Rhodothermus marinus: one gene and its partner. The protein of the gene in region 1 interacts with the protein of each later gene in a pairwise test. Links are inferred from orthologs where the notes say so. Each region holds a gene or a part of one and is shown on either strand. Other genes may lie near its edges.

Evidence for each region.
Region 2: the proteins of leuS (region 1) and ligA interact in binary tests that used the Escherichia coli proteins (3 or more experiments, as listed by UniProt). The link is inferred for Rhodothermus marinus from one-to-one orthologs.

What each region holds. Positions count from the first base shown.
Region 1 is NZ_AP019797.1:790,819-797,175, forward strand. Bases 3,035-6,290 are described here. They hold leuS (leucine--tRNA ligase), read left to right. Parts: upstream 3,035-3,369; coding sequence 3,370-6,090; downstream 6,091-6,290. Other genes in these bases: GYH26_RS03515 (HD domain-containing protein), read left to right, coding at 3,035-3,241; bshB1 (bacillithiol biosynthesis deacetylase BshB1), read left to right, coding at 6,105-6,290. Outside these bases: hisC (histidinol-phosphate transaminase), read left to right, coding at 1-153; GYH26_RS03505 (bifunctional nuclease family protein), read left to right, coding at 213-806; bacillithiol biosynthesis cysteine-adding enzyme BshC, read left to right, coding at 906-2,552; more of GYH26_RS03515, read left to right, coding at 2,549-3,034; more of bshB1, read left to right, coding at 6,291-6,357.
Region 2 is NZ_AP019797.1:1,479,341-1,485,426, reverse strand. Bases 1,011-3,995 are described here. They hold ligA (NAD-dependent DNA ligase LigA), read right to left. Parts: upstream 3,580-3,995; coding sequence 1,441-3,579; downstream 1,011-1,440. Other genes in these bases: GYH26_RS06445 (helix-turn-helix domain-containing protein), read right to left, coding at 3,600-3,995; GYH26_RS06455 (AbrB/MazE/SpoVT family DNA-binding domain-containing protein), read right to left, coding at 1,105-1,371; GYH26_RS06460 (PIN domain-containing protein), read right to left, coding at 1,011-1,101. Also shown: GYH26_RS06465 (hypothetical protein), read right to left, coding at 97-678; more of GYH26_RS06460, read right to left, coding at 709-1,010; more of GYH26_RS06445, read right to left, coding at 3,996-4,526; GYH26_RS06440 (mannosylglycerate synthase domain-containing protein), read right to left, coding at 4,597-5,790. UniProt on the Escherichia coli protein: DNA ligase that catalyzes the formation of phosphodiester linkages between 5'-phosphoryl and 3'-hydroxyl groups in double-stranded DNA using NAD as a coenzyme and as the energy source for the reaction.

The DNA of each region.
Region 1 (6,357 bases):
GCTCGTCTGGCGAAAGACGGGATCCTGATCCGCAACATGAGCGGCTACCCCGAGCTGCGCGGGTATGTGCGGGTAAACGCAGGGCGACCCGAGGAGAACCGGGCTTTTATGGTCGCGTTGAAGAAGGCGCTCGCCGGCGACGAGACCCCGTAAGCCAGGTCGCGCAGCCGGAGGCCTGATCCAGAGGTTGTTTAACCGTTTGCGCGTGCGCGATGGAATTGATTCAGGTTGATATTGTCGGGCTTTCGACCAGTCCTACCAGTGGGGGCGCGTATGCGCTGGTCCTGGGCGAAATCCAGGGAAATCGTCGGTTGCCCATCATCATCGGTGCGTTCGAGGCGCAGGCCATTGCCCTGGAATTGGAAAAGATCCAGCCGCCGCGTCCGATGACGCACGACCTGTTGCGCGACCTGTTCGAGGCCGTCGGTGCCGAGGTGCTCAGCGTGGTGATCGACGAGCTGCGCGACGGCACGTTCTACGCCAAGATTCGCTTCGTGCACAACGGCCGGGAGCGGCAACTGGATGCGCGTCCGAGCGATGCGGTGGCGCTGGCCGTGCGGGTGGATGCGCCGATCTTCGTGGCGCCGGCTGTGATGGAAGAGGCCGGCATCCCCACCGAAGAGGGAGCAGGACTTTCGGTCGGGAGCGAAGCACGTCCGGAAGAGGAAGAACCCGAACCGCCCATGTCGCGCCTGGAGCGCCTGCAGCGCATGCTGGAGAAGGCCATCGAGGAGGAGGATTACGAACGGGCCGCTCAGCTGCGCGACGAGATCGCCCGCCTGAAAAAAGAACAGGGCCAGAACTGATACGCTCGCCCGTGTTGCTGCTACATAGAAGCGAAGCTTTCCGGTCCCTGCCGTGAAGCTTCGCTTTTTGTGTTTCTACCTGACCGAAACCGCATGCCCATGGAAGCCAACCTGCAGGTTCTGCCGCACGAGCGCGTGCCGCTGACCGCCCTGCGGGATTTTTCCACGCTGTTCGTAACCTACGCCACCGAGTACGAGCCGCTGGCGGCGTTTTATGCCGGCGATTACCGCGATCCGGCCGTGCGCCGCGAACGGGCCGTCCGGGCGGCCGCCCACCCACGCGATCGGGCGACGCTGGTCAAGGTGCTTGAGGAGCAGAACGAACGCTGGGGTCTGGATGCCGCCACGCAGAAGCACATCGAGGCGCTGCGTGATCCGGAAAGCGTGGCGCTTGTGACCGGTCAGCAGGTAGGGCTGCTGGGCGGGCCGCTTTTCACGCTCTACAAGGCGCTCACGGTGGGCAAACTGGCCCGCCAGCTGACCGACGAACTGGACCGCCCCGTGGTGCCCGTCTTCTGGCTGGCCGGCGAAGACCACGATTACGAGGAGGTCGCGTCCGTCACGGTGCTGCAGGGAGCCGAACCGGTGACGCTCCGGCTGGAGCGGCCTGATCCGAATTATGCGGGACCGGTGGGGCGACTGGCCCTGCCAGAAACGATTCGGACGCTGCTGGATGAACTGGCCGATCTATTGCCGCCTACGGAATTTCAGGAGCCGCTGCTGGCGTTGCTGCAGGAGACCTATCGGCCCGGCGTCTCGTTTCAGGATGCGTTTGCCCGACTGCTTAAACGGCTGGTGCCCGAGGACGTCGGCCTGGTGCTAATCGACCCGGACGATGCCCGCCTGAAGGCACTGGCCCGCCCGCTTTTTGAGCGGGAGCTGACCGACTGGGAGACCGCGCACGCCCGGCTCGAAGCGGTGAGTCGGGAGCTGGCGGCCCGCTATCATGTGCAGGTGCAGACCCGGCCGCTTAACCTGTTTCTGCTGGAAGGTCATCGGCGCATTCCGCTGGACGCCGAACCGGACGGATTCCACCTGCGGGGCGAAGGCCCCGTGCTTTCGCAGACCGAAGCGCTGCAGCTGCTGCAGGAGGCGCCCGAACGCTTCAGTCCGAACGCCCTGCTGCGGCCGCTCTACCAGGACTGGCTGCTGCCCACGCTCGCCTACGTGGCGGGACCGGCCGAGATTGCCTACTGGGCTCAGCTCAAACCCCTGTATGAATGGGCCGGGCTGCCGATGCCGCTCGTCTATCCGCGGGCGCTGATGTTGCTGGTGGAACCCCGGATCGCCCGCTGGCTGGAACGTTATCATTTGCGCCCCGAAGCCCTGCAGGAAGAACCGGACCGGCTGTTTCACCGCCTGGTGAAGGAGCAACTCGACGGCGAGCTGGAGGCTGCCTTCGAGGAGGCCCGGCGGCAACTCCGCGAGCTGGGCGTCCGGCTGCGGCCGCTCGTCGAACGCGTGGATCCGTCGCTGGGACCGGCTACCGAGGCCTGGGCCACCGGGCTGGAGCATGAGCTGGATCGCTTCTGGGCCCGTGTGCTGAAGGCCGGCAAACGCCGCGAAGAAACGCTCCGAAACCAGCTCGTGCGGGCACGGAACAGCCTGTTTCCCAACGGTGTGTTGCAGGAGCGCGTGCTCTCGCCCGTGTATTTTCTGAACAAATACGGGCCGGAGCTACCGCGCCGACTGCAACAGGTGCTCTCGACCGACACGTCAGCGCTGCAGGTGGTATATCTGCAATGATGGTAGGAGGAAAAGACGGACGGGCATTGTTCAGTCCTTTGGTGGAACAGGCCATCGAACTGGCCGCCCGCTGGCACGACGGAACCTACCGCAAAAGCCAGTGGCGGCCGCCGCTGATGCCTTCGCCGGACCCTGACGATCTGGTGCCCGTGCCGGTCATGGCCCATCTGACGACCGTGGCGCTGCTGGTGGACCGGGCCGGCTGGGACGACGTGACCGTGGCGGCCGCTTTTCTGCACGACGCCCTCGAAGACACGAACCGCCACGGCCAGCAGCTTCGCTATGAAGTCCTGCGCGAGCGCATGGGCGAAGCGGTGGCCCGACTGGTGCGCGATGTAACCGAACAGAAATACGACGAACAGGGACGGCGTCGGAGCTGGGAGGAGCGTAAGGCCGATTACCTGGCCCATCTGCGCACGGCCACGCCGGCCGCCGTCGCCATCAGTCTGGCCGACAAGCTGCACAACCTGTGGACGATCAACCAGAGCCTGCAGGTCGGCGTCGACGTGTTCGCCGACGGTCCCGGTCGGCGGGCGCTCAGTGCCGGACCCGAAGCCCAGTTGCGCTTCCACCGGGCTTTGCTGGAGCTGGCCGCCGGGCACGACGACCCCCGCCTGGAGCCGCTGCGCACGCGTCTGACCCACGAAGTCGAACGCTTCGCCCGCCGGGTGGCTTCCGGGCGCGGGTAGCCAGGAGCGCTGGCTTTTGATCGCTTTCCCGAGCAGGTCCTTCTGCACATTTTTCCGACAAACAATCTCTCGATTCGCGGCGTATATTGCCCCTGCTTTTGAAAAAATGGCGCAAGCGAGCACGGACTATGGCCGGGTATCCTTTCAAAGAGATCGAAAAGAAGTGGCAACGTTACTGGGACGAGCATAAAACCTTCCGGACGGCCGGTCCCAAGGAGCCGGGCTTCGATCCGAACAAGCCCAAGTACTACGTGCTCGACATGTTTCCCTATCCCAGCGGGGCCGGGCTGCACGTAGGGCACCCCGAGGGCTACACGGCCACCGACATCCTGGCCCGCTACCGGCGCATGAAGGGCTACAACGTGCTCCACCCGATGGGGTGGGACGCCTTCGGGTTGCCGGCCGAGCAGTACGCGATTGAGACGAACACGCATCCGCGCATCACCACCGAACGCAACATTGCCCGCTTCCGGGCCCAGCTCAAAAGCCTGGGCTTTTCGTACGACTGGGACCGCGAGATCAACACGACCGATCCGCGCTACTATAAGTGGACTCAGTGGATCTTTCTGCAACTCTACAAGATGGGGCTGGCCTATGAGGCCGAAGTGCCCGTCAACTGGTGTCCGGCGCTCGGGACCGTGCTGGCCAACGAGGAGGTGATCGACGGTAAGTCGGAGCGTGGCGGCTATCCCGTTTATCGCCGGCCCATGCGCCAGTGGATGCTGCGCATCACGGCCTACGCCGACCGGCTGCTTGAAGACCTGGAGCTGCTCGACTGGCCCGAGAGCATCAAGGAAATGCAGCGCAACTGGATCGGGCGGTCGGAAGGTGCCGAGATCGAGTTTCCCGTGGTGGGGCTGGATGCCCGCATCCGCGTGTTCACGACCCGGCCTGATACGCTCTTCGGTGCCACCTACATGGTGCTGGCGCCCGAGCATCCGCTGGTGGACCAGATCACGACGCCGGAGCACCGGGCCGAAGTGGAAGCCTATCGGCGCCAGGCCCAGCAGAAGTCGGATCTGGAGCGCACCGAACTGGCTCGCGAGAAAACCGGCGTCTTCACCGGCGGCTATGCCATCAACCCGGCCACCGGCCAGCAGATTCCCATCTGGATTGCCGATTACGTGCTCGGCCACTACGGCACGGGCGCCATCATGGCCGTGCCCGGCCACGACCAGCGCGACTGGGAGTTCGCCCGCAAGCACAACCTGCCGATCGTCGAGGTTGTGCAGGGCGGCAACCTGGAGGAAGGCGCCTACGAGGGCGACGGCCCGCACGTCAACTCGGCCAACGACGAGGTCTCGCTCAACGGCCTGCACAACGAGGAGGCCAAGCGCGTGATCGTCGAATGGCTCGAGCGCAAAGGGCTGGGCAAGCGCTCCGTCCAGTACCGGCTGCGCGACTGGCTCTTCAGCCGCCAGCGCTACTGGGGCGAGCCGTTCCCGATCGTGCACGAAGTGGACGAAGAAGGGCGCCGTACCGGCCGCACCTATCCGCTGGACGAGTCGGAGTTGCCCGTCGAACTGCCCGACCTGGAGGATTTCCGGCCGCAGCCGGCCCCCGATCCCGATGCCGAGCCCCAGCCGCCGCTGGCCCGCGCCGTCGACTGGGTGCGCGTCAGGGGCTGGGTGACGCCCGAGGGGACCGTCCGGCTGCTCAAGCCCGGCGTGGAGCCACCGCCCGGCGTCGAGATCAAAAACTTCCATCGCGAAACGAACACGATGCCCCAGTGGGCGGGCTCCTGCTGGTACTATCTGCGCTACATCGACCCGCACAACGACGAGCGTTTCGTCGATCCGGAGAAGGAGCGCTACTGGATGCCCGTCGATCTCTACGTGGGCGGGGCCGAGCACGCCGTGCTGCATCTGCTCTATGCCCGTTTCTGGCACAAAGTGCTCTACGATCTGGGGCTGGTCTCCACGCCCGAGCCCTTCATGAAGCTGGTCAACCAGGGGCTGATTCTGGGCGAGATGGAGTACACGGCCTTCCGCGATGCCGAGGGACGCTGGGTGTCGGCTGAGTTTGTGGACGACGGCATCGACGTGCGCACCGGCCAGAAGCTGGAAGCCGTCAAGCTCAAAGAGGATGAAGTCGAAAAGCAGGGCGACTTCTTCGTGCTCAAGGCGCATCCCGAGATCCGTGTGGAGGCCCGCGCCTACAAGATGAGCAAGAGTCGGGGCAACGTGGTCAACCCCGACGACGTGGTCGAGCAGTACGGCGCCGACTCGCTCCGGCTCTACGAGATGTTCATGGGGCCGCTGGAGCAGGTCAAGCCCTGGAGCACGCGCGGCGTCGAGGGCGTCCACCGCTTCCTGAACCGGGTCTGGCGCCTTTACGTGAACGACGCGGATGGCTCACTGCGCGTGACCGACGCCGAACCGACGCGGGAGCAGCTCCGCGTGCTGCACCGGACGCTGCGCCGGGTGACGGACGACATCGAGGCGATGCGCTTCAACACGGCCATCGCCGCCATGATGGAGTTCGTCAACGAGGCCAACCGCTGGGATACGTTCCCGCGGGCGGTGGCCGAGCCGTTCGTGCTCATGCTCAGCCCGTTTGCCCCGCACATCGCCGAAGAGCTCTGGGAGCGCCTGGGCCACACGGAGTCGCTGGCCTACGAACCGTGGCCGGAGGTGAACGAGGAGTACCTGAAGGTGGACGAGGTCGAGATCGCCGTGCAGGTGAACGGCAAGGTGCGGGCGACCGTCCGAATCCCGGCCGAGGCCGACCAGGAGACGGCGCTGGCCATCGCCCGCCAGCATGAAAACGTGGCCCGCTACATCGACGGCAAACCGATCCGGCGGGCCATCTACGTGCCGGGCCGCATCATCAACTTCGTGGTGGGCTAACCGGCGGTGCGCTCATGGAAGATCGGCGTGTGGTGCTCATCGAAGATGCCGAGCCCGGCCGGCCGCTCGACGTGCTGGCGCTGGCGGCGCATCCCGACGACGTGGAGCTGTGCGCGGGCGGCACGGTCTGCCTGCTCGCCCGCCAGGGCTACCGGGTGGGCATTGTGGACTTCACGCGGGGCGAGCTGGGCTCGCGCGGCACACCGGAAGGCCGTCTGGAGGAGGCCACCGAGGCCGGCCGCATTATCGGGCTGGCCGTACGCGAAA
Region 2 (6,086 bases), 690 kb from region 1 along the record:
TCTTAAAAAAAGAAGTTGAAGTGTTCGAGGCAATCCAGTCGTATAAAAAGCTGATCAGAAATGCGTCAAAAAATAGTGCAGCAAGCCCTTCTCGGGCTACCGGCGCAACCGCAGCACCAGCCCCACCATCCAGACGTCACGCGCCGTGGCGAAGAGTTGATGGATGCTCAGGCGTCCACCTATCACCAGCGCTCCGACCGGAATCAACACAGCCAGGCTACCGCTGAGCCCGCCGTCCAGACGTCGCCTGGAACTGACGACAGATCGGTCTGCGACACACCACTCCGGAATGCAGAAAAGCGGCGCTCTGTAAGGCATCTCCGTCCAGACGATCCCCAGGCCGCCCGCAATCTCTACCTGAAGGGAAGAGCTCAGATCGGGTTGGACGTACAGACGCACGTATCCGTCGAGTTGCGTCAACGGAAAGCGGTCATGCGCTGGTCCCCGTCCTCCCGGTGCAAGCAGACCGATCTCGTGTGCTTCGAGGGCTTCGGTCAGGCGCCGCATGAAGCCCAGCCCGAACTGGATTCCATGCCGGGACGAGACGGGCCATCCCAGCAGCATCCCCGTGTAAAAGCCCGATCCCTCCTGCGTGTGGATCCATCGACGGCCGGCATGCCATTCCAACCAGACCGTGGCCGTCGTGTCTGAAGGCGGCGCCAATAGCGCCAGCAGCAAAATCAGCGTCGCCAGTATGGTTTGTTTTGTCTATGGTTCCCTCCAATTTACGGGCAACCGTGCAAAATCTCGGTCGAAAGAAAGCAGGCTTTCGCCACGGCTGGAGGCCAGCACAGCCAGAAAAGCATCATCGAAATCCACACGGTGGCGTTCCATCAGCGCCAGCGCTTCCAGCACGTGTTCATCGACTTCCAGCAGCCGTAACCGAAGCACGTGCCGCAGGTCGGTCAGCAACCGCTCCAATGAAAAGCCATACACACCACGAAGTACATAGATGGCCTCGGCAACGTAAAAGGAATGGACAGACAGGGTGTATCGATTGGCCTCTGCGTTGCGGAGAAAGGCCACGGTGCGCCTGAACATTTCTTCTGGCTGTCGGGTAATCAGGCGCACCAGCACATTGGTATCCAGCCAGAAACGCATCGCCTAACGATCACGGATTCGATGCTCCTTTCGGGCCAATTCCTGCACGATAGCCGCTTTTTCCGCAGCCTCGCCAGGATAGGAAGCAGGACTCCCGGGTAATAGCTTGAGCAGTTCATCTACACTGTAGCGCCTTACCGGACGGATAACAATTTTTCCATCCTCAACAGATAGTTCAACCTCATCCCCGGCATGCAAACCCAGCGTCTCACGAACCTGCCTGGGTACCGTAATTTGCCCTTTGCGTGTAAGACGTACCGTCGTTTTCATCGCATTGCCAGCTGCGTTCACAATTCGATAGAAATGTCGGATGCAGGAAGGTTCCCCGTCTCAAGCCCCTTACCTCATCCCCAGCAGCCGCAGCAGGCCGTCTTCGTCGAGCATCGGGATGCCGAGCTGGCGGGCACGGTCGTACTTGCTGCCGGGGTTTTCGCCCACGACGACGTAGTCCGTATTGCGGCTGACGCTGCTGGCCACACGTCCCCCGGCCCGTTTGATCAGCTCCTCAGCTTCCTTGCGCGTGAGGTGGGGCAAGGCGCCTGTCAGCACGAACGTCTTGCCACGCACCGGGCTTTCGGCTGCGGGGGCCTCCTCGGGCAACCGCTGCGTGTTGACGCCCAGTTCCTTCAGTTCTTCGATCAGCCGCCGGTTGTCTTCGACACGGAACCAGTTCACAATGCTTTCGGCCGTGATCGGTCCCACGCCTTCAATGGCGGCCAGTTCGTCGATCGTAGCCGTGGCCAGCTCGTCGATCGACGCGAAGTGCTGCACGAGCAACTCGGCGGTCGTCTTGCCCACGTGCCGGATGCCCAGCCCGAAGAGCAAACGGCTCAGCGGCCGTCGCTTCGAGGCCTCGATGGCCCGGAGCAGGTTGCGCGCACGCGTCTCGGCAAAGCCTTCAAGCTTCAACAGGTCTTCCAACCGGAGCCGATACAGGTCCGAAAGCCGTCGTACCAGGCCCGACTCGGCCAGTTGACGGGCCACCTGACTGCCCATGCCCTCGATGTCCATGGCGTCGCGGCTGGCGAAGTGCTCCAGCAGCCGCACGAACTGCGCCGGACAGTCGGAGGCCAGACAGTAGTAGTCGGCCTCGCCGGGCAGTCGCACCAGCGGACTACCGCACGACGGGCACCGCTCGGGCATGCGCCAGGGGCGCTCGTTGCCCGTACGCGCTTCGACCACGGGACGCACCACCTGCGGAATCACATCGCCGGCCCGGATCACCACCACCAGATCGCCGATCCGGATGTCGCGGCTGCGCACGTAGTCTTCGTTGTGCAGCGTGGCCTGCGAGACCGTCACGCCGCCGACTTCGACAGGCTCCAGCACGGCCACCGGCTTGACCACGCCGGTGCGTCCCACGCTGACCATGATGTCCAGCAGACGCGTAATGGCTTCACGGGCCGGAAACTTGTAGGCCACCGCCCAGCGGGGCGCGTTGGAAATGGCTCCCAGCAACGTCTGCCAGGGTCGGTGGTCGATCTTCAGCACGACCCCGTCGATCTCGTAGTCCAGCTCGTCACGGTGCTCGGTCCAGTAGCGGCAGTAGTCCAGCACGTCGTCCAGGCGCTCGAAGCGGCGGGCATGTTCGTTGACCGGGAAGCCCAGACGCCCGAGCCATTGCAGCACCTCGTACTGACTGTCGGGCACCTCGGCCCCCTCGACGGGACCGATCCCGTAGGCGAAAAAGCTCAGCGGCCGCGAGGCGGTCACCTGCGGGTTGAGCTGGCGCACGCTGCCGGCCGCCGCGTTGCGGGGGTTGGCGAAGGTCCGCTCTCCCCGGGCCTGGAGCTGCTCGTTGAGCCGCTCGAAGTCGCGCTTGCGCATGTACACCTCACCCCGCACTTCCAGCCGCGTCGGCGGTGGCCCGACCGAAGGATCGACCGGGATACGCAAAGGAATGGCCGGGATCGTGCGCACGTTCTGCGTGACGTTTTCGCCTTCGATGCCGTCTCCGCGCGTGGCGCCGATGGTCAGCACGCCGTTTTCGTAGGTCAGCGCCATGGCCAGCCCGTCGATCTTCAGCTCGGCGGTAACGGCCGGCTGCACCGGATGCCCGAGCTGTTCGGCCAGCATCCGGCAGCAGCGTTCGTACCAGGCGCGCACGTCTTCCTCGCCAAACGCATTGTTGAGCGAAAGCAGTGGTTCCGGATGACGCACTTTTTCGAAGCGTTCCAGCGGCGGTCCCCCCACGCGTTGCGTGGGCGAGTCGGGCGTGACCAGCTCCGGGAAGCGTGCCTCCAGCTTCCGGAGCGCCTGCATAAGCAGGTCGTAGTCTGCGTCCGGGATGAGCGGGTTGTCCAGTACGTAATAGCGGTAGGCGTGCTGGTTGAGCACTTCTCGGAGCCGGGCGGCCAGCGCCTCGGCCTCCTTGCGATCGATGGCTTCCAGGTTGGCCTGCCGTACGGTTTTCAAAAGGGCATGCGTGGCTTCCAGCAGGCGCGCTTCGGCGGTTTGCGAGGCGGTGCGCGTTTCCATGGTGTGCTCAGGTTTTGCTGCTACCGGATCCTTCGTGCCAGCGAATCCAGGTAAGCCTGCAGCTGCTCCCGCGTGATGACGATACGGCCCTGCGCATCCCGGCGATCGGTGGGATACGGATAGCCGTCCAGCCGGAGCTGGATGTCGTCCAGCTGGTTTTCAAGAATGATGCGTTCGGTAAACCGAAACTGCATCGAGTCGCCCTGCTCGATCCAGTAGGGCCGGCGCAGATCGCGATCGACCCGAACACGGATCGGATCGACCTTGTCGAAGGCGGCAATCACGGTGACCGTGATCGTATCGCCCAGCACGGGCACCTGAATGGTGGGCGTTTCAACCGAAGGCGTGGTATCGGCCGCAGTAGCCGAAACCGTTGCCGTATCCACGGCCAGCGGCTCCGGGGGTGGTGCCGGGGCCGGTCGCAGCAGATACCAGAGGCCTATGGCCACCATCACCACCACGGCAACCCCTCCAACCCAGGCTTTCCAGCGCGAAGGGCGTTCCAGCCGTTCCAGACCGCCCGGAGTGGCCACCAGCGGCAGGGCGGGCTCAGGCTCCCGGGACGGTCTGCTTTCGGGCACGGCCTCAGGGGTCGGTTCTTCGGACGGCGGCGTTTCCGGCTCCGGCTCGGGTAGCGGTTCTTCGCCCAGAAACTGTACGGCCAGCTGGTTGCGATAGCGCCCTTCGAAAGCCAGCTCCAGCGCCTCCAGTACCGCGGCCGGGTCGATGCCGATGGCGGTCGCATACGTCCGGGCAAACGAGCGAAGATAGACGGGATTGTACCGTTCGTGGTCGTAAAGCGCCGTGCGCTCGAAGTGCTGCAGCAGCTCCAGCGCGATTTTGGTTTCGTTGTGGATCTCCTGCAGCGAGCGCTTCCGCTTTTCCCGGATGCGCCGCAGGTCGTGCGCCAGCCGGCGCATATTTTCCAGGACTGCTCGTTCACGCATGGTGAGGCGCTTTTGCCAGCAACATCTGGATTGGTCCAATATTGGACCCGGCCGGTGCGTCCGTGTTTCGTCAGGCGGTTGAAAGCGCCGCGCGCGGCGGTACCGGATGGCCGCGTCCATTCTCCAGCGCGGCCTGGTAGCGGTAGCGCCCCAGCATACGGTAAAGGTACTGTTGCGCGTAGTCGTAGCCGCGCAGCGCGACCGTCATCGTGTAGTTGAGCACGCGGGTCGTCCAGAGCTTGAAGAGCAGCTCCTCCCAGTCCGGGTCGCCCGCCTGAAAGTGCTCGAGCAGCACGTGATAGGTGGCCGCCCAGGCCATCTCGTCCATGAAGTTGAAAGCCGGGCGACGCTGGCAGATGCGCATTCCTTCGCGCACGGGCGTGGTAAAAAGCTCCAGCAGCTCCACCTGCCGGGGCGTCCAGTGCTGCATGAGGCGATGCAGCGTGGCCTCCACGTCGTAGCCCACGCGCTCGGCGATATGGACCGGCACGCGGTGCGGGTGCTCCTGGCGATGAATGGCCGGCTGGCCGACTACCTCATGCTGGAGGCTCTGGATGGCCGCAAAACACTCGACCAGCATGGTGCGCAGGTCGTCGAGCCCGCCGTAGAGGCGATGCGCCTTGCCCTCGGGGATGTAACACTCGTAGATCGAAACGCCCTGCTGCACGGTAACGAACGTGTAGAGCGTATCGATGCCCCAGTCGCTCCGCCGCCGCACCCGTTCGTCCTGGTAAAGCATGGCGGCCACTTCGCGCCGCATGAGCAGCTCGCCGCCCAGCGGCTGCTCGATCCACGACAGCTCGGTGTGCGGCCAGAGGAGCGCGAACCCCGTCCGCGTAATCATCCAGGTGATCATCGCATCGGTCGAGGCCCGTGGGAAGTAGTGCCGTACCAGCCCGTAGCCGAAATCGGCCGCCTCTTCGGCCTTGGTGATCCAGTCCGGCCCGAAGCTGGTGATGTCGGCGTCGTAGAAGTGGATGCGCTCCCACTGCGTTTCTTCCAGAAAGTACCGGAGCGCCGTGTTCATGCCGTCGCCCTTGCCGGGCCGCATCGTGCCCAGCCGCTCCTGCAGCCGGACCGTTACCGGCGTACCCGTAGCTCGCGAGATCTCGGGCGCAGCCCGTTCGACGGCCTCGAAGGTCTGCTCGCGCTCGTATCCGATGCAGAGCACCTCGTGCACCCGGGGATGAGCGGCCGCCACACGCACGTTGTGCAACAGCACTTCGGGGTGCTCATGCTTGAAGGGAAAAACGACCAGGCTCATGGCGATTCAGCCGGTTGACGCTACGCCCGCATTTTGCTCAGGGAAAGATACGGGCTGTCCCTTCAGAAAAACACACCGGAGCTGTCCATTTCGTGCAACAAGCCAATTCGCATCCTGCCCGAAGCACCGGCGCCAGATAGTGTGTCGGCAGGCAATGATTGGCACATTCTGTGACGACCATGGTAGCCCGGGCCCGCGCCGTCGCTGCATTTTGGGATCGTTTCCAGTATCGTCGCCTCTTGTTTTTTTCACGTTTTTTCCCTGAGATTACGAGACCTGCCATCAGCCAACCCGCT